DNA from 3 places in the Vreelandella mediterranea genome. Region 1 is predicted to be linked to each of the others. Evidence: predicted binding sites of a transcription regulator. Region 1 holds the regulator's gene; each other region holds the start of a gene.
What was found. Region 1 encodes FliA, which starts transcription of late flagellar genes. Its sites were predicted from a motif close to CTAAAGTTNNNNNNNNNNCNGCCGATA; they were not measured.
Positions count from the first base shown of each region.

Region 2: a site for FliA is predicted at 5,238-5,264, ahead of ACWFVE_RS02490 (flagellin N-terminal helical domain-containing protein). Genes of this name have one in related genera too.
Region 3: a site for FliA is predicted at 5,354-5,380, ahead of fliD (flagellar filament capping protein FliD). Genes of this name have one in related genera too.

Region 1 covers NZ_OZ310198.1:129,808-137,392, forward strand. The annotation lists gene flhA (flagellar biosynthesis protein FlhA) at 1-1,566, shown strand, start outside; gene flhF (flagellar biosynthesis protein FlhF) at 1,625-3,817, shown strand; gene ACWFVE_RS00620 (hypothetical protein) at 3,814-4,365, shown strand; gene ACWFVE_RS00625 (flagellar protein FlhE) at 4,372-4,794, shown strand; gene ACWFVE_RS00630 (RNA polymerase sigma factor FliA) at 4,821-5,519, shown strand; gene ACWFVE_RS00635 (motility protein A) at 5,560-6,375, shown strand; gene ACWFVE_RS00640 (OmpA/MotB family protein) at 6,380-7,048, shown strand; gene ACWFVE_RS00645 (hypothetical protein) at 7,045-7,585, opposite strand, start outside.
Region 2 covers NZ_OZ310198.1:514,658-522,242, reverse strand. The annotation lists gene ACWFVE_RS02505 (FkbM family methyltransferase) at 1-1,702, opposite strand, end outside; gene ACWFVE_RS02500 (flagellin N-terminal helical domain-containing protein) at 1,954-2,841, opposite strand; gene ACWFVE_RS02495 (flagellin N-terminal helical domain-containing protein) at 3,116-4,003, opposite strand; gene ACWFVE_RS02490 (flagellin N-terminal helical domain-containing protein) at 4,278-5,165, opposite strand; gene ACWFVE_RS02485 (flagellin N-terminal helical domain-containing protein) at 5,431-6,291, opposite strand; gene ACWFVE_RS02480 (flagellin N-terminal helical domain-containing protein) at 6,569-7,456, opposite strand.
Region 3 covers NZ_OZ310198.1:506,248-513,832, forward strand. The annotation lists gene ACWFVE_RS02435 (ABC transporter ATP-binding protein) at 1-619, shown strand, start outside; gene ACWFVE_RS02440 (ABC transporter permease) at 616-1,377, shown strand; gene ACWFVE_RS02445 (nucleoid-associated protein) at 1,418-2,428, shown strand; gene ACWFVE_RS02450 (tellurite resistance TerB family protein) at 2,432-2,896, shown strand; gene ACWFVE_RS02455 (exopolysaccharide biosynthesis protein) at 2,889-3,482, shown strand; gene ACWFVE_RS02460 (serine hydrolase domain-containing protein) at 3,516-4,514, opposite strand; gene ACWFVE_RS02465 (hypothetical protein) at 4,845-5,165, opposite strand; gene fliD (flagellar filament capping protein FliD) at 5,457-6,812, shown strand; gene fliD (flagellar filament capping protein FliD) at 6,964-7,585, shown strand, end outside.

The DNA of each region.
Region 1 (7,585 bases):
GCTGGTTTGATCGGCGAAGAGGATGCCAAAAAGCGCCGCTCGGAAGTCGCCCAGGAAGCCGATTTCTACGGCTCCATGGACGGCGCCAGCAAGTTCGTGCGCGGCGATGCCATGGCGGGTCTGGTCATCATGGTGGTCAACGTCATCGGCGGGCTGTTGATCGGTATGATGCAGCATGGCATGGGCTTTGGCGACGCCGCGCGCACCTACACACTGCTTACCATCGGCGACGGCCTGGTCGCCCAGATTCCGGCGTTGGTAATCTCCACCGCCGCCGGTGTCACCGTGTCTCGCGTCAACACCGAGCAGGACGTGGGCCAGCAGATGATCAGCCAGCTTTTCGTCAACCCCCAAGTGATGATTCTGGCCGCGGCGGTGATGGGGCTTTTAGGCATGGTGCCGGGTATGCCCAACCTGGTCTTTCTGATCTTTACCGGGATGCTCGGTGGGCTTGCCTGGCTTTTGACGCGTATGCAGGAGAAAGCGCTGGTCACCGAGGATCTCAAGGAGGCCCCACCAGCGGTGCAGGAAACCCCGGAGGCGAGCTGGGAGGACGTGCAACTGGTGGATACCCTGGGGCTCGAAGTGGGCCACCGGCTGATTCCGCTGGTGGATTCGCGCCAGAAAGGCGAGCTTTTGGCGCGCATTAAAAGCGTGCGCAAGAAGTTTGCCCAGGACGTCGGCTTTCTGCCGCCGGTGGTGCATATCCGCGACAACCTGGAGCTCTCCTCGAACACCTACGTGCTCTCGCTAAAGGGCGCGGAGATCGGCCGGGCCGACGCCCAGCCGGGCAAATGGCTGGCGATCGACCCGGGCCAGGTCACCGGCGAGCTTTCCGGCACGCCCACCCAGGACCCGGCATTCGGTCTGCCAGCGGTGTGGATCGATGCCAACCAGCGCGAGCACGCCCAGGTATTTGGCTACACGGTAGTAGACGCCAGTACCGTGATCGCCACCCACTTGAACCACCTGCTGCACCGCCACTCGCCGGAGATGCTGGGCCGCCAGGAAGTGCAGAAGCTGCTCGACAAGCTGGGCGACGATCAGAAATCCCTGGTAGAAGAGGTCGTGCCCAAGGCGATTACGCTGACCGTGCTTCAGCGGATTTTACAAAATCTGCTCGAAGAGGACGTCTCGATTCGCGATATACGTACCATTTTGGATACGCTGGCCGAGCACGCCGGCCAGCAGAAGGACCCGGGTGAGTTGACGGCGCTGGTGCGTATCGGCCTTGGCCGGGCGATTACTCAGCAGTGGTTTGCAGGCCAAGAGACGCTGAACGTGATCGGCCTCGATGCCCAGCTCGAACAGGTCCTGATTCAAGCGATGAACGGCAACGGTGCGATGGAGCCCGGGCTTGCCGACACGCTGATGAACCAGGCGCAGCAGGCGCTGGAGCGCCAGGAGGCCAGCGGCGAGCCGCCGGTACTGGTGGTGCAGCACTCACTTCGCGCTATTGTGGCGCGCTTCTTGCGCCGGCGGCTGCGCCATTTGGTCGTCATGTCTCAAGCGGAAATTCCCGACGACCGTACGCTTAAAATCACCACGCTGGTAGGTGGCCGGTGATGCGTGCTGCGTTGGGCGCTTTGCAGAACCCCGCTTTGGAAAACCTGGAGGTTAACCCATGAGCGTAAAACGCTTTGTCGGCGCTAACAGCCGGGATGTCATGCGCCAGGTGCGCCAGGCGCTGGGCGACGAGGCGCTGATCGTCGCCAATCGGCGCACGGACACGGGCGTCGAGATTTTGGCCATGGCCGAAGAGGCCGCGCTCGAGCAGGCCACGCCGCTCGAAGCGGTGGGCATGGATGAAAGCGCGCCAACACTCCTGGCCGCCCAGCCTGCGCCGGCCCAGGCGAGCCACGCGCACCCGTTCGAGGAAGTCAGCGAGCGCCTGCTGCGCGAAATGCAGGACATGCGTGCCCTGTTGGCCCGATCGCAAACCGGCGACGCCAAGGGTGCGCCGCCCACCGGCGGTGCCACGGTGACCACGCTTTTGACCCGCGCGGGCTTTGGCAGCGAGCTTGCCGAAGAGATCGGCGCGGCACTGCCCGACTCCCTCAGCGCGCTGGAACTTCAGGATGAGCGGTTGCTCGACTGGCTGCACCGCCAACTGATAGCGCGGCTTTCCGTGCTTCAGAGCGAGGCGGACTTTTTCGACCAAACCGGTATCGTGGCGCTGGTGGGGCCCACCGGCGTTGGCAAGACCACCACCACCGCCAAGCTTGCCGCGCGCTTTGTCATGCGCCACGGCACCCGGCCGGTCGCGCTGGTCACCACCGATAGCTTCCGGATCGGCGCCCACGAACAGCTACGCATTTATGCGCGCCTGCTCGATACGCCGATGTACGCCCTCGATCACGAACAGCCCATCGACAACCTGCTGGGGCGGTTAGGCGGCAAGCAGTGGGTGATCATCGACACCGTGGGCATGAGCCAGCGTGATCAGCGTGTCATCGAGCAGATCGGCCAGCTCCAGGGCGGCGAATCCCGGGTGCGTCTGGTGCTGGTGCTCAACGCCGCCAGCCAACCCGAAACCCTGGAAGAGGTGGTGCTTCGCTACCGCCAGGCTGCGCGGGCGGCAGGCGCCGAGCTCGACGAGTGTATTATTACCAAACAGGACGAAGCGGGGCGTTTGGCGCCGCTTCTGGATATCGTCATGCGCTTTGGGCTGCGCGTGCTGTTCTCCTCCAACGGCCAGCAGGTGCCCGAGGATATGGCGCTGGCCGACCCGGCCGCGCTGGTCGAGCAGGCGCTGGCAGGCCATACCGACGCCGCGCCGGACCGCCCGCCGTGGCCGAACGCGCCGCTGGCACCGCGCTGGTCCCAGGACGTGCTGGGCCAGGGGCGCCGGCTGAGTCTGCTGCTCGCGCAGCTGCGTGAGCGGGTGGCCGGGTTCGCGCTGCTCGAAGCGGTATGGGATATCGGCGCGCTGCCTGGCGTACTGCACGACCAGCGCCTGGCGGCACTTGCTGACCAGGCTTGCGAGCAGAATGCGCTGGGCATCGTCTGGTCACCGCGGCGCAACGAGCGTGGCATGGAGTGGTCGATGCCGGATCTGAGCCTCGACGCCGACGGCCAGCTTTGTGCGCTAACGCTTTTACAGCACCGCCAGCCCGCTGGCTGGCAGGCCCGTATCGACGCCCAGCGCCAGGCGGCGGTCCATCTGCTGCCGACCCTTGCCGAGGGCGAGACCCTGGACGCGCTGGAAAGCGAGCGTTTGACCTGGGTCAGCCAGGTGACCGGCGCTCAGCGGATATACTGGCAGGGCGAGCGCTACGCGTTGACGGCCCTGTTTGGCGAAAGCGAACTCTCGCATCGGGTCAACGTGCGCTTTCGCGGTCAGCCGCTACAGCTATGGAATGCCCACGCCGAGGTCACCGACCAGGCCGGGCGGCATTTTCTCGCCTGGTACGGCGAGCTGCGCGACCCGGAAAGCGCCAAGCGCGTGGCCAAGCGCTACTGGCTCACCCCGGCGCGGCTGGGGGCCGAGGTGCTATCGCTGCTGGTCACTCAGCTGCAAAGCGAAGCCGCCGCTATATTGACCAAGCGAGCCTGGCGCGCGCTCAAGGAAGCCGATGGCGGCGAGGTTAGCGCCCAGCTGCGCCTTTTGATGGCCAGCGGTGCCGCCGCGGCCGCCACGCACCTGGACAACGCCCAGGACGAGGCCGCGCAAACGCTGCGCCAGGACGTGATGCGCCTCTCCAAAACGACTCGCAAGCGCCGCGATACCGCGCTACTCGACGCGCTGATGCATATGTTGATGACCCGGGACGCCATCCGTCAGCTGGGTAGCGTCAGCCGCGAGGCCTTGGCATGAGCGGCGGCGACCAGGCCTCGGGGCTGCGCCAGTGGGCGAGCCTGCGCAACGAAGAGCGGGCGCAGCAGGCCGCCATCGACGAGACACCAGCAAAGCAGGCTGGCAGCGAGTACGCCGAGCCCGACGTGGACACCCAGGCCACCCCGCCGGCAAGCGAAGCCACCCCGCCGGTGGTCAAGACGCCGCTGGCGGTGGTGGGGCTGCCGACGAAAAGCGTCGCCCCGGTCAAAGAGCGCCTTGGCGAGTGGGCCGAGCTTGGCCGGCGCTGGGCGGCGACCCCGGAAAGCTGGGAGGTCATCCCGGTGGATGCCAGCGAGCCGTTGGAGGCGCTTTGCGAGCGCTATTCACGCTGGGCGCTTTGGGTGCGCAGCGACGCGGACGCCTTCGCGAGCATGTATCGCACGCTGCGCCAGCTCAACGACAACCAGGGGCCCCGCCAGCTACTGGCGCTGCACGAGCCCGGCTTGCCCCGCGAAGGGCTTTTAGACAATTTGCAGAAGGCGGCGGCGAATTATCTGAATATCGAACTGCTGCTACTAGCGCGGTAGGCCACAATGAAAAAGCGTTTTCTGAAAAAGAGTCTTCAAGGCGTCGCGCTACTGATGGCGATGGGGTCGAGCTTGGCGTTGACCGCTCAGGCGGGCACCGGCAGCTGGAGTAAGGAGGTCACCGGTATGATGGTGGCCATGAGCGACCGGGCGGTCAGCAGCCAGGTTTTGGCGCCGCCGCCGGTAGCGGAGATCGCCCAGGGGCGCATCGAACGCGTTCACTGGGGGTATGAGGCACCGTTCGGCGCCGCGCTGCAGGCCTGGCTTTGCCACCCCGAGCGCTGCGTCGAGCTCAGCGGCCAGCGCGGAAGCGAAACCGGGTTGGCCGGGCTTTCCGCCGATGCGCCGCTGGCGTTTCGCTTCGCGTTGGGGCGCGGGCAGCGGCCGATGCGGGTAAAAGGGCTTCACGTGATTGTGAACTACCAGTGACGAGTGTATAGCCACGAGGCACGAGGATGTATACAGCACAAGGCAGAATTCAACACAGCGAAATGGTCACTCAGCACATGCCGCTGGTGCGCCGCCAGGCGCTGGCGCTGCAGGTCCGCCTGCCGGCGAGCATCGAACTCGATGATCTGATTCAGGCCGGCATGGTCGGCCTATTGGAGGCGCTTGGGCGCTTTGACGCCTCCCAGGGGGCGAGCTTCGCCACCTTTGCCAGTCAGCGGATACGCGGGGCGATGGTCGATGAGCTGCGCACCCGGGATTGGCTGCCGCGCAGCGTGCGGCGCTCGGCCCGGGCCATGGACGAGGCGGTTCGCCATCTCGAACAGAACCTGGGCCGGGCACCGGAGGAGGGCGAGATCGCCCGGCATCTGGACATGCCGCTTGGCGAGTATCACCAACTGCTCAACGACGCCAACAGCGGCCACCTGCTGCCCTTCGAGGAGCTTCTGGAAGAGGGCGGGGAACCCGCTCAGGAGGCGCTGAATGCGCCTTTTGAGGAGCTTTTGGATGGCCAGCAGCGCGAAACCCTGATCGCAGCGATCGAAGCGCTGCCCGAGCGGGAAAAGCTCCTGATGGCGCTTTACTACCAGGAGGAGCTCAACCTGAAAGAGGTGGGCGCAGTACTGGGGGTGACCGAATCGCGTGTTTCACAGCTGCACAGCCAGGCCATTAGCCGTCTGCGCGCGCGGCTGCACGAGCCAGATTGACGCATTTTAACCGTTAAACCCAACCGGCGAGGAGCCGTCGATGAACCCCTCTACCTTGATCGGTATATTTGCCAGTATTCTGCTACTGGTTAGCGTGCTGTTTTTCACCGCGGAATCCCCGGAGAGCTTTCTCAACTTGCCCGGGCTTGCCATCGTGGTGACCGGCACCCTGGCGGCGACCTTCATCAGCTACCCGCTCAAGGAGGTACTGCGGGTGGTACGCTTGGTGGGGCTGGTATTTCGCCGCGAGAACACCTACGTGCGCGACGATATCAACGAGCTGGTGTCCATGTCGCGGCTCTGGTTCAAGGGCGACGTACGGGCGGTGGAGCGCGAGCTCGAACACACGCGCAACCCGTTTCTGCGCACCGGCATTCAGCTGGTGATCGCCAACACCAAGGAAGATGAAATCTTCGACATGCTGCGCTGGCGTATCGCCCGGCTCAAGGCACGCGAGCACGCCGAGGCGCAGATCTTTCGCACCATGGCGACCTACGCCCCGGCCTTTGGCATGATCGGCACTCTCGTGGGGCTGGTTAATATGCTGGAGGTCATGGACGCCGGTGACTTGGAGGTGATCGGCCCGCGCATGGCGGTGGCGCTGCTCACGACCTTCTACGGTATCTTGCTTGCCAACCTGGTCTTCAAACCGGTGGCGGTGAAGCTCGAGCGGCGCACCGAAGAGCGCTTGATCACCATGAACATGGTGCTCGAGGGTATCTCGCTGATCACCAAGCGCCGCTTGCCGTCGTTCATCGAAGAGACGTTGAACTCCTTCGTGGCCAACTACAACGACGAGATTCGTGATGCCAACGTGAAGCCGCGCGCCGAGAACGACGCGCCTGCCAAGGGGTAGGGCGATGAACCGCGAAGCCCGCCACGCACTGGAATCGCCATTCACCGGGGATGGCGACAGTGAAGATGGGTGGCTGACCAGCTACCTGGACGTATTGACGCTGTTGATCACGCTGTTCGTGCTGCTGTTGGCGCTCACCCCGGCGGGCACCGGCGACGAAGCCGCCGGCACGCCCACGACCTCGGGTATCCAGCCGCTCTCTTCGGGGCTTCAACCGCTCCACAGCGGGCTGAGCCCGGCGATGGACAGCCTCGATATTCAAGGCGTGAGCGTCTCCGAGGGGCGCGAAGGCATTACCCTGCGCATCGACGATAGCTTGCTGTTCGACAGCGGCGCGGCGCGGCTAACCGCTCAAGGTGAAGAGGTGCTGGAAAGCCTTGGCGAGGTCATCGACACCTTCGATGGCGAGATATCAGTGGAGGGGCACACCGACAACGTGCCGATCGCCACCGCCTCGTTTGCCTCCAACTGGGAGCTTTCGACGGGGCGGGCGATTGCCGTGGTGCGCCACCTGGAAGAGGAAGGCGTGGCGCGGGAACGCCTGCGCGCCGTTGGCTACGCCGATACGCGCCCGCTCGAGGCGAACGACACCGTAAGCGGGCGCGCCGCCAACCGGCGCGTCGAGTTCGTACTGCGCCGGCCGCCTAACGCCGCGGCGCCGGCCTCGCGTTAGGCGCTGGCGCAGCGGCGCTGCGTCTCGCGAATCGCCTCGCCGGCGCCCGCCAAACTGAACGTCATGGTCCAGGGCGGTTCGTCGCCCTGCTCGAAACCGATATAAAGCTGCTCGCCGTCGCTCATTTGGCCGAGCAGCGCATCGAGCTCGCCCAGGTAGAAGTGGCTATAGAAGCCGTCATCCCCCTCCTCGACGATAAACTCCGCCATGGTGTCGATCAGCGACGCCTGGTCGACGCGCAGCCGGGCCGGTACCAGGTTCACCGCGCGGCTTTCGGTTTGCGTCTGTTCCAGGGTGACGCGCATCTCGAGCCAGGGCAGGTGGCAGATGCCTTCGGTGGCGTTCACGCTCAGTGTAGCGTCCGAGTAGCTTTGCGTCTCGACGGCGCGGAAATGGCGCTTGTCCTCGGCCTCGAGGGTCATGGCTTGCCAGGCGTCAAAAATGGCCTCCTGGCTTATCGGGTAGCGCTCGGCCAGCGCCGCACTGAAAAACGAAAGCCCGGCCGCGCCCAGCGCGAAAGAAACAAGTAAGCGAGTG
Region 2 (7,585 bases), 380 kb from region 1:
GCTGTGTCCCCAAGTGGTGGCGCTCGGGAAGCTGTTCGGCGGGCATTGGCTTTAGCGTGCTGGTCATTTCCGGGGCAACGCAGGCATTGAGCGTGGCTGCGTTGCCATCGCCCAATAAGGCATGCTGGAAAATCTGGATCGTATCGCTGCCTTCGTACTGCTTGGCATTCTTTACTTCGCTGGCAGGATCAAAGGCTACGATGCCAAAAGCGCTCGTTGCGGCCATCTGATCGGCCAGACCACTTTTGATCAAGCTGGCGCGGTTATCGAGTACGATAATTTTACCCTTGAACTGCCAGGTAAAGTCTTCCGTGAGGTGTAGGCGGGGAACCTTTGATACGCCCTCTTCGCCGCTACCCGCTTTGTTAGTAAGCAACTGCTCCAAAGAACGATCAACTTTCAGCTCAGGCTTGTTGGCTACACTGGGCAAGCGCTGACGATGGCGTTTTTTCTGGCTAATTGAAAAGTCTTTATTGCCTGCGCGATCACGCGCCAAGGGGGTTAAGGCATCGAGCAGCCGTTCGGTCGCGCGATTTATATGGTGCTTCTCTTCCCCTACACTGAACGCCCGCGCTACGTAGTCCTGGTAAAGTGCTTCATCATCGAAAAAGGCCACGGCCGCGTCGAAAAGCGGCTGAAGCTCCTCCTCGCTCAACAGCTGCTGGTAAGGCTCTTCGTAACACTGTGCTGGAAAATCAAAAGCAATACCTGCCTCACCCACCATTTCGGGCATGCCACCCCGGTTGGTAATAAGCGCCGGTATGCCATTGAGCATGGCCTCGGCCAGTACGCGCCCCGAGCTTTCCCACCAGAGGCTGGGGGCTGCCAGCACACGTGCCCGGCTGTAGGGCCCTCGCATATCGGCGGTATTGGCCGTCACGGTCACATTGCTTAAAGAGTTACGCTGCTGCCCCATTCGATGGGTTGTTTCGCGCAGAACGCTTGTCCAGTCAGCACGCGCTTCCACTACCTCTAGCTCGATATCGGGCCGCTCTCGCTCCAGCTTTTCGGCTAGCTGCACGAACACGCTAGCGCCTTTTTGCCAGCTAGGATTCACGAATAGCAGCCGCTTGCGCTCGTGCTCTTTGGCGATGAAGCGGTCCGCGGCAATGAACTTACCTACCGGCTTGGCGGCAAAGCCCACGTCCTTACGGTACATATCCGCCGTGGCCTGACTATCGGTGAGAATCAAGTCGATATCGCGACACCAGCGTGGCGACTTGTAGTGGCCGTTGGCCAGATAGAAAGCCACCGGGACACCGCGGTCCCGAGCCTCGTCGGCAATGAGCATGTCGACGGTTTGGCCGCCGTAGAACCAGACGATATCCGGCTTGAAAGAGTCGAGCAGGTACAGGTACTGGCTATACCAAAGCCCCTCTTCGTGGGTGGTAAAGTGATTGCGATTATGGCTGTAACTCACAACTAATTGATGCGTCAGTGGCCCATCTTCCGCTTCGATCAGTTGGTGCAGAGGTGTACTCAGATCGGGAAACTGCTCCTTGAGAAGCCCCATGCCCTTGGGGTTATCAAACACCGTTGCGCCTAGTATCTGCACTTCATAACCGCTGGCCACTAGCTGCAGCAACATTTGCCGTACGGTCATACTGGCACCGCTGGACGTATCCAACAGGCAGAAAGGGTTGGCCCAGAGAAGGCGAGGCTTGCGTTTTTCTGAAACAGGTGCAGTTTTTTGCTTGGCCATTAAACGACTCGCATAGCAGTAGTGATTATATAGCTAGTTTACGTTGCTAATAAGGAAGGCAAAGGCGCGAATGCGCCCATGTTTAAGCAGGTATTCTGGCAATCGCTACCTGGAGCATGGACCAACCGAGAAAGCCGTCACCCCCAGTGTTTTCAGTATTTAAAGCAAGTAAGAAGCTTACTTTCCAAAAAGCAAAACAAAAACGGGGCCTATTGGCCCCGTCATTGTTAAACGCTACTGATACTGCTTTATTAGCCCAGCAGAGACAGTACGGACTGCGGGGTCTGGTTGGCCTGGGCCAGCATGGACGTACCGGCCTGCTGCAGGATGTTGGCACGGGTCATGTTGGACACTTCCACCGCGTAGTCCGCATCTTCGATACGTGAACGCGCTTCGGACAGGTTGGTGGTGGTGGTCGCCAGGTTGTCGATCACCGAGTCGAAACGGTTCAGCGTGGCACCCAATGTTGCGCGGTTGGTATCCAGAGATTTGGTAGCCGCATCCACGGCATCGATCATTGTCTGGAACTCAGCGTGAGTAGCTCCACCAGAAGCATTGGCAACGTTAAATTCCCCACCAGCTACTGCAGCAGCACCAGATCCTGCCGCTGTTTCCAAACCAAGACCACTAACGGTAGCATCGATTCGTTGAACTGTAATAACGTCCTCTACGTTAGTATTAGAACCTACCTGGATACTTAGCGCGGCACCGGCACCGCTAGCTACGTTTAGCAGATTAGTACCGTTGAAGTTGTTGCTGCCCGCAACACGATCGATTTCTGCCAGGCGCTCGTTGATCTCGGTAGTGATGGCGGCGCGGTCATCAGCGGTGTTGGTGTCGTTGGCACCCTGTACTGCCAGTTCGCGAATACGCTGAAGGTTATCGTTAACCTGATCCAGACCGCCTTCCATGGTCTGTACCAGTGAGATACCATCACTGGCGTTACGGCTCGCCTGATCCATGCCCTTGATTTGGGCAGTCATTTTGTTGGCAATGGCCTGGCCAGCCGCATCGTCAGAAGCGCTGTTGATACGAAGGCCGGAAGAGAGACGCTCTTGCGCCTGAGCCAGCATGCCCTGGGACTTGCTCAGGTTGTTCTGGCCGATCATGGAAGTGATGTTGGTGTTGATAACGGACATGGGGTAATCCTCGGTGTTTAGTGGCCTGGGAGGGGCCGGGAAATCGGCGTTAGCATCGCCGTTACTATAATTAACGGCTGTATGCCCGGATTCTTTAGAAAATAATACCTCTTTTTAGAAATAAACCATCCTGTGCAAGCAGTTGAATCCCAGGACGGTACAAAGCTACGGCGACTCGTTTCCACACTTAAACCATTCAGCATCAGTATGGGTCTTAAACGTAAAACGGGGCCTATTGGCCCCGTCATTGTTAAACGCTACTGATACTGCTTTATTAGCCCAGCAGAGACAGTACGGACTGCGGAGTCTGGTTGGCCTGGGCCAGCATGGACGTACCGGCCTGCTGCAGGATGTTGGCACGGGTCATGTTGGACACTTCCACCGCGTAGTCCGCATCTTCGATACGTGAACGTGCTTCGGACAGGTTGGTGGTGGTGGTCGCCAGGTTGTCGATCACCGAGTCGAAACGGTTCAGCGTAGCACCCAATGTTGCGCGGTTGGTATCCAGAGATTTGGTAGCCGCATCCACGGCATCGATCATTGTCTGGAACTCAGCGTGAGTAGCTCCACCAGAAGCATTGGCAACGTTAAATTCCCCACCAGCTACTGCAGCAGCACCAGATCCTGCCGCTGTTTCCAAACCAAGACCACTAACGGTAGCATCGATTCGTTGAACTGTAATAACGTCCTCTACGTTAGTATTAGAACCTACCTGGATACTTAGCGCGGCACCGGCACCGCTAGCTACGTTTAGCAGATTAGTACCGTTGAAGTTGTTGCTGCCCGCAACACGATCGATTTCTGCCAGGCGCTCGTTGATCTCGGTAGTGATGGCGGCGCGGTCATCAGCGGTGTTGGTGTCGTTGGCACCCTGTACTGCCAGTTCGCGAATACGCTGAAGGTTATCGTTAACCTGATCCAGACCGCCTTCCATGGTCTGTACCAATGAGATACCATCACTGGCGTTACGGCTCGCCTGATCCATGCCCTTGATTTGGGCAGTCATTTTGTTGGCAATGGCCTGGCCAGCCGCATCGTCAGAAGCGCTGTTGATACGAAGGCCGGAAGAGAGACGCTCTTGCGCCTGAGCCAGCATGCCCTGGGACTTGCTCAGGTTGTTCTGGCCGATCATGGAAGTGATGTTGGTGTTGATAACGGACATGGGGTAATCCTCGGTGTTTAGTGGCCTGGGAGGGGCCGGGAAATCGGCGTTAGCATCGCCGTTACTATAATTAACGGCTGTATGCCCGGATTCTTTAGAAAATAATACCTCTTTTTAGAAATAAACCATCCTGTGCAAGCAGTTGAATCCCAGGACGGTACAAAGCTACGGCGACTCGTTTCCACACTTAAACCATTCAGCATCAGTATGGGGCTTAAACGTAAAACGGGGCCTATTGGCCCCGTCATTGTTAAACGCTACTGATACTGCTTTATTAGCCCAGCAGAGACAGTACGGACTGCGGGGTCTGGTTGGCCTGGGCCAGCATGGACGTACCGGCCTGCTGCAGGATGTTGGCACGGGTCATGTTGGACACTTCCACCGCGTAGTCCGCATCTTCGATACGTGAACGCGCTTCGGACAGGTTGGTGGTGGTGGTCGCCAGGTTGTCGATCACCGAGTCGAAACGGTTCAGCGTGGCACCCAATGTTGCGCGGTTGGTATCCAGAGATTTGGTAGCCGCATCCACGGCATCGATCATTGTCTGGAACTCAGCGTGAGTAGCTCCACCAGAAGCATTGGCAACGTTAAATTCCCCACCAGCTACTGCAGCAGCACCAGATCCTGCCGCTGTTTCCAAACCAAGACCACTAACGGTAGCATCGATTCGTTGAACTGTAATAACGTCCTCTGCGTTAGTATTAGAACCTACCTGGATACTTAGCGCGGAACCGGCACCGCTAGCTACGTTTAGCAGATTAGTACCGTTGAAGTTGTTGCTGCCCGCAACACGATCGATTTCTGCCAGGCGCTCGTTGATCTCGGTAGTGATGGCGGCGCGGTCATCAGCAGTGTTGGTGTCGTTGGCACCCTGTACTGCCAGTTCGCGAATACGCTGAAGGTTATCGTTAACCTGATCCAGACCGCCTTCCATGGTTTGTACCAGCGAGATACCATCGCTCGCGTTACGGCTCGCCTGATCCATGCCCTTGATTTGGGCGGTCATTTTGTTGGCGATGGCCTGACCCGCGGCATCGTCCTTGGCGCTGTTGATGCGCAGACCGGATGAAAGACGTTCCTGAGCCTGGGCCAGCATGCCCTGGGACTTGTTCAGGTTGTTCTGGCCGATCATGGAAGTGATGTTGGTATTGATAACGGACATGGAAGCAATCCTCGGTGTTTAGTGGCCTGGGAAGGGCCGGGAAATCGGCGCTTGCATCGCCGTTACTATAATTAACGGCCGTACGACCGAGTTCTTTAGCCGATAGCTCATTTTTTTGAAAAATCTTTCTCGAGAACGCGTGACGCTTAAAAGCAGGGAAAATAATAACAACAAGATATTGATAAAAAAGGTTTTACCTAACCTAAAATATAAAAAACGGGGCCTTGTGGCCCCGTCGTTATTAAGTGCTACAAATAGTGCACTATTAGCCCAGCAGAGACAGCACGGACTGCGGGGTCTGATTCGCCTGTGCAAGCATAGACGTACCCGCCTGTTGCAGAATGTTGGCGCGGGTCATATTGGAGACTTCTTTCGCGTAGTCGGCATCTTCGATGCGCGAGCGCGCTTCGGAAAGATTGGTTTCGGTAGTCGCCAGGTTGTCGATGACCGAGTCGAAGCGGTTGAGTGTTGCACCTAGCGTCGCACGTTGGGTATCAAGCGTCTCTACTGCATCATCAATATCGTCGATCAGGTCTTGGAAATTTTCGTTAGTGGCGCCGGAGCCACCCGAAGCAGCATTCGTGGAAATAGTAGCCGCCGACCCACTTACGCCCAGGTTTTCGCTGGTGGCGTCAAAAACGGAGACTTCAATAGTGTCGTTTCCGGAAGTGTTCGCGCCAACCTGGATATTCAGGTCAGCACCACCACCACTCGCCAGTAAGTTGGTGCCGTTAAAGTTTGTGCTACCCGCAACGCGATCAATTTCTTCGATACGTTCGTTAATTTCAGTGGCAATCGCCGCGCGGTCTTCTTGAGTATTGGTGTCATTGGCACCCTGTACTGCCAGCTCACGAATACGCTGCAGGTTGTCGTTCACCTGGTCGAGACCGCCTTCCATGGTCTGTACCAGCGAGATACCGTCGCTGGCGTTACGGCTTGCCTGGCTCATACCATCGATTTGCGCGGTCATTTTGTTGGCGATGGCCTGACCAGCGGCATCGTCAGAAGCGCTGTTGATGCGCAGACCAGAGGAGAGACGTTCTTGCGCCTGAGCCAGCATGCTCTGCGAAGAGCTCAGGTTGTTCTGGCCGATCATGGAGGTGATATTCGTATTGATTACAGACATGAGTATTTTCTCCTGGAAGTATAACTGGCCAGCGGGCCAACTTTGCGACGTTTGTCATGCCGCTACCCCTTGGTAACGGCTGCTCGTACAAAGTCTTTAGAAAACAATACGTTTTTTATGTAAGGGAAAGTAACATTAGCCACTCAACACCCAAGCCATCGCGCTTAAGCTCCCGCCATGCGGCGATTTTCAAAAAACTCAATTAACAAAAATTGCGGGTTAAAAAACCAAAAAACGGGGCCTATTGGCCCCGTCATGATTTAGCGCTAGCGTACTATTAGCCCAGCAGAGACAGTACGGACTGCGGAGTCTGGTTGGCCTGGGCCAGCATGGAGGTACCGGCCTGCTGCAGGATGTTGGCACGCGTCATGTTGGACACTTCCACCGCGTAGTCCGCATCTTCGATACGTGAACGCGCTTCGGACAGGTTGGTGGTGGTGGTCGCCAGGTTGTCAATCACCGAGTCGAAACGGTTCAGCGTGGCACCCAATGTTGCGCGGTTGGTATCCAGAGATTTGGTAGCCGCATCCACGGCATCGATCATTGTCTGGAACTCAGCGTGAGTAGCTCCACCAGAAGCATTGGCAACGTTAAATTCCCCACCAGCTACTGCAGCAGCACCAGATCCTGCCGCTGTTTCCAAACCAAGACCACTAACGGTAGCATCGATTCGTTGAACTGTAATAACGTCCTCTACGTTAGTATTAGAACCTACCTGGATACTTAGCGCGGCACCGGCACCGCTAGCTACGTTTAGCAGATTAGTACCGTTGAAGTTGTTGCTGCCCGCAACACGATCGATTTCTGCCAGGCGCTCGTTGATCTCGGTAGTGATGGCGGCGCGGTCATCAGCGGTGTTGGTGTCGTTGGCACCCTGTACTGCCAGTTCGCGAATACGCTGAAGGTTATCGTTAACCTGATCCAGACCGCCTTCCATGGTCTGTACCAATGAGATACCATCACTGGCGTTACGGCTCGCCTGATCCATGCCCTTGATTTGGGCAGTCATTTTGTTGGCAATGGCCTGGCCAGCCGCATCGTCGGAAGCGCTGTTGATACGAAGGCCGGAAGAGAGACGCTCTTGCGCCTGAGCCAGCATGCCCTGGGACTTGCTCAGGTTGTTCTGGCCGATCATGGAAGTGATGTTGGTGTTGATAACAGACATGAATTTAATCCTCGGTGTTTAGTGGCCCGGGAGAGGCCTATGAATCGGCACTTGCATCGCCGTTATTATAATTAACGGCCTGTCGCCCCACTTCTTTAACTCTTTTGCACTTTTTTATAAAAAAAGTCG
Region 3 (7,585 bases), 380 kb from region 1:
GTTCGGTAAGCCGCCAAGCCCGGCGCATATCGAAAAAGTGCTCAAGTCGCTAGCGCTATGGGACAAGCGCAACAACCGCTTGATTACCCTTTCCGGCGGTATGAAGCGCCGCGTACTCATCGCCAAGGCGCTCTCTCACGAGCCGCGCATTCTGTTTCTCGATGAACCCACCGCCGGTGTGGATGTCGAGCTTCGCCGCGACATGTGGGAGGTGGTGCGCGGGCTGCGCGATAACGGCGTGACCATCATTCTCACCACCCACTACATCGAAGAAGCCGAAGAGATGGCCGATCGCATCGGCGTGATTAATCATGGCGAAGTGGTGCTGGTGGAAGAGAAAGCGGCACTGATGAAAAAGCTCGGCAGCAAGCAGCTTACTTTAGAGCTGCACACCCCACTGGATACGCTGCCGCCCAGACTCGAGGGCGATACGCTGAGTTTGACCGACGCCGGCCAGACGCTGGTGTATACCTACGATGGGCATCAGGAAGAAGAAGGCCGCGGCGTGTCCGGCTTGTTGGCCGCCCTGAGCGAAGAGGGTATTCGTGTGAAGGACCTGCACACCCGGCAGAGTTCGCTTGAAGATATTTTCGTCGATTTGGTCAAGGAGCGCTCATGAATCTCTACCCCGTCCGTTCGATCTACATGGCGGAGATGGCGCGCACCCGGCGCACGCTTTTGCAAAGTATCGTCTCACCGGTCATTTCCACTTCGCTCTACTTTGTGGTGTTTGGCGCGGCGATCGGCTCGCGCATTAATGAAATCAACGGGGTCAGCTACGGCGCCTTCATCGTGCCCGGGTTGATCATGTTGATGCTGCTGACGCAAAGCGTTTCCAATGCGTCCTTCGGCATCTTCTTTCCCAAGTTCTCCGGCAGTATTTACGAGATTCTTTCCGCGCCCATTTCGTACCTGGAAGTGGTGGTGGGCTACGTGGGGGCCGCGGCGTCCAAGTCGATACTGCTGGGGCTGATCATTTTGGGCACCTCGAGCTTTTTCGTGCCGCTTCAGATCGCCCACCCGTTCTGGATGCTGACCTTTTTGGTGCTCACCGCCGTCACCTTCAGCCTGCTGGGGTTCATCATCGGCATCTGGGCCGATGGGTTCGACAAGCTCCAGCTGGTGCCGCTTTTGGTGATCACCCCGCTGACCTTTTTGGGCGGAAGTTTTTACTCTATCGACATGCTGCCGCCGTTTTGGCAAAGCGTGACGCTGGCAAACCCGGTGGTCTATCTGGTTAGCGGCTTTCGCTGGAGCTTTTACGGCATCAGCGACGTAAGTCTTGGGGCAAGCGTGGGTATGATTACGCTCTTTCTCGCCGCAAGCCTGGCCATGATCGGCTGGATTTTCCATACCGGCTACCGGCTGAAACCCTAAGCGTCTCAATTTTTGATCATTTAAAAGGCAAGATTCCCCTATGCCGCTTTTGCAAAGCATCGTGCACCGCCTGGAACCCACCCTGGACGGCGAGCGCCTGACCGTGACCACCGCGCCGGCCGTTGGCGAAAGTGACGACCCGGTGATGGCAAACCTGGTGGGTAAATTGAATGATACCTACAACACCAAGGCCAAGGGGTGGGGGCGCTTCGCTCTCGAGGGCGAGCAGGCCGGGCCGCTGGTGGCCTGGCTTGCCGCATACCTTAAAGGTGATCAGGACTTCATGGCATTCTCCACCGCCTTGACCGAGCGCCTGGCGCGCGAGCTGCAGGAGGCGCTTTCGGTGAGCGGGTATCTGGTGATCGCCCACCAGCGCCAGGGCGATACCGAAACGCTTTTCTTTGCGCTCGTGCATCAGCGCGAAGGCATCGGTATTAGCGAATCCCACCAGGCCGTGCCCGCCGCCCAGCTCAATACCCAGCAGCTCACCCTGGCCGCGCGGGTCAACATTACCCAGTGGCAGGGCGATGAGACCGCCAGCCAACAGTACGTCTCGTTTCTAAAGGATCGTGGCGCGAAGAAGCTGGCCGATGGCGTGGCGGCGGTGCTCGGCATGGAGGAGGGCATCGACGCGCCCGCCGAGACGCGCACGCTGCTCAAGGCCTTTAGTGACTTCGTCGAGCAGGAAGAATTCGACGAAGAGGCCAGCCGCGAAAAGACCGATACGCTGGTGGACTACGCCAACGAGCAGATGCGCCGCGGCGAGCCGATGACCCTGGAAGAACTCTCCGGGCTCGTCGACGAGCAGCAGCCCAAGGCGTTTTATGAGCACATTCGCAACGCCGACTACGGCCTTTCGCCGGAGATTCCGCCGGACAAGAAAACGCTGAGCCAGTTTCGCCGCTTTACCGGCCGCGCCGGTGGTGTCTCCATCAGCTTCGATTCGCACCTGCTAGGCTCCAGCATCGAGTACGACGAGGGCCAGGATCGGCTGATCATCAAGCAAGTGCCCAAACAGCTCAAAGAACAGCTTGCCAAGCGTAAGGAGTGAGCCATGCTCGACGCGATTCGTGATTTTTTTCAGGACGCGCTCGCCGAGCCCGAGCGGCGCGAAAACCAGCACCTGACACTGGAACTTGCCTCGGCGGCGCTACTTTGCGAAGTGATGCGCGCGGACTTCGAGCAAACCGATGCCGAGCGCCAAACGCTCAAGCAGATACTTATGGCCCGCTATCGGCTGGGAGATGCGGAAGTCACCGAGCTGATGGCGCTGGCGGATGCCGAAGTGGAGGAGGCGGTGGACCACTACCAGTTCGTAAGCCTCATCAAGGAGCACTACGACTACGCAAAGCGCTGCGACCTAGTGGCGCTGATGTGGCAACTGGCGTGGGCGGATGGCAGCATCGACCCGCAGGAAGAGCACCGCATTCGCCGCCTGGCGGATCTTCTGCACGTAAGCCACAGCGACTTCATTCGCAGTAAACTCGCCGCCGAGGAGCACCAACGCCCCCATGAGTGACGAATCCCCGGCCGCGAGCCTGACCGAACTGCTCGACGCCATGGCGCAAATGGAAGAGGAAAAGCGCCGCGTCAGTGTCGAGGACATTCTCGATGCCGTCGGGCGGCGCTCCTTTGGGCCGCTGCTGCTGGTGGCCGGCATCATTACCCTGGCGCCCGTCGTGGGGGATATTCCTGGCGTGCCTACGCTCATGGCGGTGCTGGTGCTTCTAACCTCGAGCCAATTGCTTTTGGGGCGCAAGGCCTTCTGGCTGCCGGGCATACTCTTGAACCGGTCGGTCTCGCGCAAAGGCTTCGATAAATCACTGGGGCTGATGCGCAAGCCTGCCAAGTGGGTCGACGGGCTTTTGGGCGTGCGCTTGGCCTGGATGAGCGGCTATATCGGTATGCGTGCCACGGCGCTTGCCTGCTTGTTGGTGGCACTGGCCATGCCACCGATGGAGTTCATTCCCTTCACCGCCAACGGTGCAGGGCTTGCGCTAACGCTCTTCGGCCTTGGGTTGGTGGCGAAGGACGGATTGGTACTCTCGCTTGGTTTTCTGATCACCGGCGCCACCTTCGCCGCTATCCTCATGTATCTGCTTTAACCCCCGCGCTGCGCTCGAGAGTTGAAGGGAGCGTTAGCGGTAGGTCAGCAGGTTCATCACCAGCCGGTTCAACTGCTGCTGAAACTGCCCGCCCGGTGAGGGAGGCGTGGGGTCGGAGGTGATCACCACGGTCATGTCACGCTCGGGAATGACGAATAGCGCTTGGCCGCCGTAGCCGCGCCCGTAATACACCGGCGTGGTGCCAAGGGTGGTGACGAACCAGCCAAGCCCATAGCCATCCCCGGTCCACTGGGAACTACCCCGCGGTGTCCAGGAGTCCTCTACCCAGCCTTCGGGCAGAATGCGTTCGCCGTTTACCACGCCGTCATTGCGGTAAAGCTCGCCGATTTCCACCAGCGCCCGGGGCGAGAGCTGCATGTCGTTGCCGCCAAAGTAGATACCCTGCGGGTCCTGCAACCAGCGGGGAATGGCAATGTTCAGCGGTTCGGCCAGAAGCCGCTGAGCAAGCTGGTAGGTCGACTCGCCGCTTGCGTAGGTGAGCGCGGCGGATACCAGATGGCTCGAGCCGGTAGAGTAGAGCATGCGCCCGCCGGGCTCATCCACAAAGGGCCGGGTCAGGGCATCCTCTACCCAGTTGGAGCTTGCCACCCAGGCGCTGTAGTTGCCGCCCGAGGTGCGCTCGAGCCCCGCCTGCATGGCGAGGAGGTTCTCGATGCTAATCTCGTTAACCTTCGGGTCTGCGCCTGGCGGCACACGGCTGCCTAAAAGCTCGACCAGTGGTTGGTCGATCGAGTCGATCACACCGGCCTGGATAGCGGCGCCGGTAATCGCTGCCAGTACGGTTTTGGAGAGCGACTTTACGTTCGCCGGGGTGGCGACCCCCGGCCCGCCCTGCTTAAATTCGTGAACGATCTCCCCCTCGACCGCGACCACGACCGTATGCAGGCGGCCAAGCGCGCTGGCTTGCTCATCCAGCACGTTAAATGCCTCTCTCGAAGGCGCTTCGGCTTGAGCGGTAAAAGGTAGCCCCATGGCCATCACCACCCCTAATCCCATTAACATTGCGCGCATTGGCACCCCTTTCGACGACGGCTTGACTGCTAAAAAGCGTAGAGTCTTCGACACGCTAGCGCACGTAAATTACGCAAAGAACCCAAAAGCCTGCTAGGATGTGGGTGTTGCCCCGATGGGGAAAGCAACCCGTTGATTTTTCTAAACGCAAAAAAGCAAGGAGCGCCGTTATGCGTAATATCATCTACATCGTGGGTCTGATAGTCGTCGTACTGTTTATTCTTTCGATGCTTGGCCTTCGTTAATTACAACGCCGTGCCAAACACAAACGCCCGCATTCGCGGGCGTTTTTGCGTTTAGAGCGCTTATTTTAAGAGGTTCGGGCTATCCCTAGGCGCAGTCCGCCGCCCCTTGGCCAAACATATCGAACATGATCTCGCGGCCCAGCGCCGTTAGCACAAAGCGCCCCGCTGCGTTGGTGGTGCCCGCCTCGCTTGCCTCGAGCGTTTTGCGACACCTTGCCCAGCCAGCGTTTTGCTCTTCCAGTACGGCCATCTCCCGCTTCGCCAGTCCGCAGCCGGGTAGTGTAATGGTTTCCAGCACGTATCCGTTCACATAGAGAAGCTCCGCCACGTTAAAAAGGCACCTACGCAGTTGCTCTCGGCTAAACGGGGCAGGGTTGGCAGTAAGGGTGTTGCCCTGGGCAAACATGAGGCTCTCCAGCAATGAACGCACAATACGCTGGCCAGTGTAAGTCACTCCCGGGTATTAGACCAAGGTCTAAATAAGACGGTGGTTCAACGAACGCTTTTTAGCGGATTCGTTGGGAAGCGGCGTAGCCCAAAACTTTCCAAACATTACAGAAAATAACCTTTTAATGAGTTAAAACAGGTCAAGAGCTAAAGAAAAAGCGCCGGATGCCGATATTCAATGCATCAACGCAGGCAAATTTTCAGGTCGCGCTGTCGAATGAGCGACACTACTTCCAAGAGGCACTAACTCATGGCTGCTATTACATCACTGGGCATCGGCTCCGGGCTCGATTTGAACGGGCTGCTGGACCAGCTTGAGACTGCTGAGCGAGCCAAGCTCACGCCCATCGCGCAACAGGTACAATCTGAACAAGCGACGGTTTCGGCTTACGGGACACTCAAGAGTGCGGTGGCCACTTTTCAGGATGCCACTGAGGCGCTCAACGACACAGCCACGTTCGAGAGCCTTACTACCAACGTCGACGGCGATGCCGTGACGGCGGTAGTTAGTAACGAAGCACAAGCCGGCAGGTACGAAGTTGAGGTCGATCAGTTAGCAACGGCTGGAAGTTTCGTCACGGAGCGTTTGGGTTCCTCCGATGAAAGCATCGTCAGTGGTGAGCAAACACTAACTTTCGATGTGGCTAAAGGCGATATGGCCCCCATAACCATTGCCGACGGCAGTTCGCTGCAAGACATTCGCGACGCCATCAATGAACAAGGCGGTGGTCAGGTAACGGCTTCCATCATCGATGACGGCCAAGGGTATCGGCTATCGGTCATGGCGAGTGAAACGGGAGCCGACGCCAGCATCGAAAGCTCCAACTTCTCCTCCGTTCTATCCGAAGCAGCCGTGACGTCGGACACCCAGGTGATTCAAGCAGGGCAGGATGCGGCCTTCAATGTGAATGGCATCGACATCGTAAGCAGCTCCAACCAGGTCGAAGAAGCCATTCAGGGCATGACCCTGAATCTCACCGAAGCGGGCGCCTCGAGTACCATTAGCGTCGAACAGGATGACGAAGCGTTGCGGAAAAACGTTGATGCCTTCGTTGAAGGCTTCAACTCGCTCAAGGATACCTTGACGCGCTTGACCAGTTTCGACGCCGAAACCGGTCAATCAGCAGGTCTGAACGCCGACGCCACTACGCGGGCGGTTGAACGGGATCTGCGTTCTGCTATTAGCAGCGTAGTGGGCGGCGATGGCTTTAGCGTGCTTTCTGACATCGGCATTTCACTGCAAACCGATGGTAAGCTTAAAATCGATGATGACAAGCTGGACAACGTCATCGCGACGGAGCCCGATACGCTTGCCAACTTTTTTGCCGGCAGCAGCGATGACACGGGTATGGCCGGGCAAATCAATGCCTCTCTCGAGCGCATCGTGGGCGACGGAGGACGCCTGGATACGGCTGAAAGCAACGCTGAAAGCCGTGTTGGAACGTTAGAAAATCGTTTCGCCCGCACCGAGGAGCGCATCGATCAGACTATCGCGCGCTTTCGCGCCCAGTTTCAGGCAATGGATAGCATGGTGGCGCAGATGAACCAGACCAGCAGTTACCTGAGCGAGCAGTTGGGAATGCTGGGCCAGAACAACCAGTCGTGATCGCCAAGCGATACTCGTGAGACAGGAAATGCCCGGCACTTGCCGGGCATTTTTACAGGACTTTAAGAATCTTAGCCGCTAAAGTTCGTCGTTTATCAGCCGATAGAGTATTTAACTGTACTTCTCTACTACTTACTAGAGGACTAACCTCATGGCGTCTATTACGGCATTGGGTGTGGGGTCTGGGTTGGATTTGTCGGGCTTGGTGGATCAGCTCAAGGCGGCCGAACGCCAAAAGCTCGTTCCCATCCTTGAGCAGAAAAGCGCTCAGCAAACCAAGATTTCTGCTTATGGGCGCCTGGAATCCGCAATGGATAGGGTGCAGAACTCTATTACGGCGTTGAACGATGCCGCTACTTTCAATCAGCAAAAAAGTACGGTAACGGGAGAAGGCGTACTGGCGACGGCGAACGAAAAAGCCAATCCAGGTCGCTATGAGGTGACGGTTTCCCAGCTGGCGCGCGGCGGCAGCGCTGCGTCCAATAGCGTGTCATTGGACCAGGAGCTTACGGCAACCGATACGAAATTGATGCTGAATTTCGGAGCTGGCGATACGCAAAAAACTTACGGCGTCGATATTAAAGCAGGCAGTACCCTGGCTGAGGTGCGTGATCAGATCAATGCGGATAAAGAGTCTGGCGTTACGGCTTCGCTCATCAATGATGGTAAAGGGTATCGCCTGGCGCTGAGCTCCAAGGAAACGGGCAAAGAGGCTTCGCTGACAGGGTTTTCAGGGCTGACCTCCCTTTCGATGGACCCCACCACGCTACGTG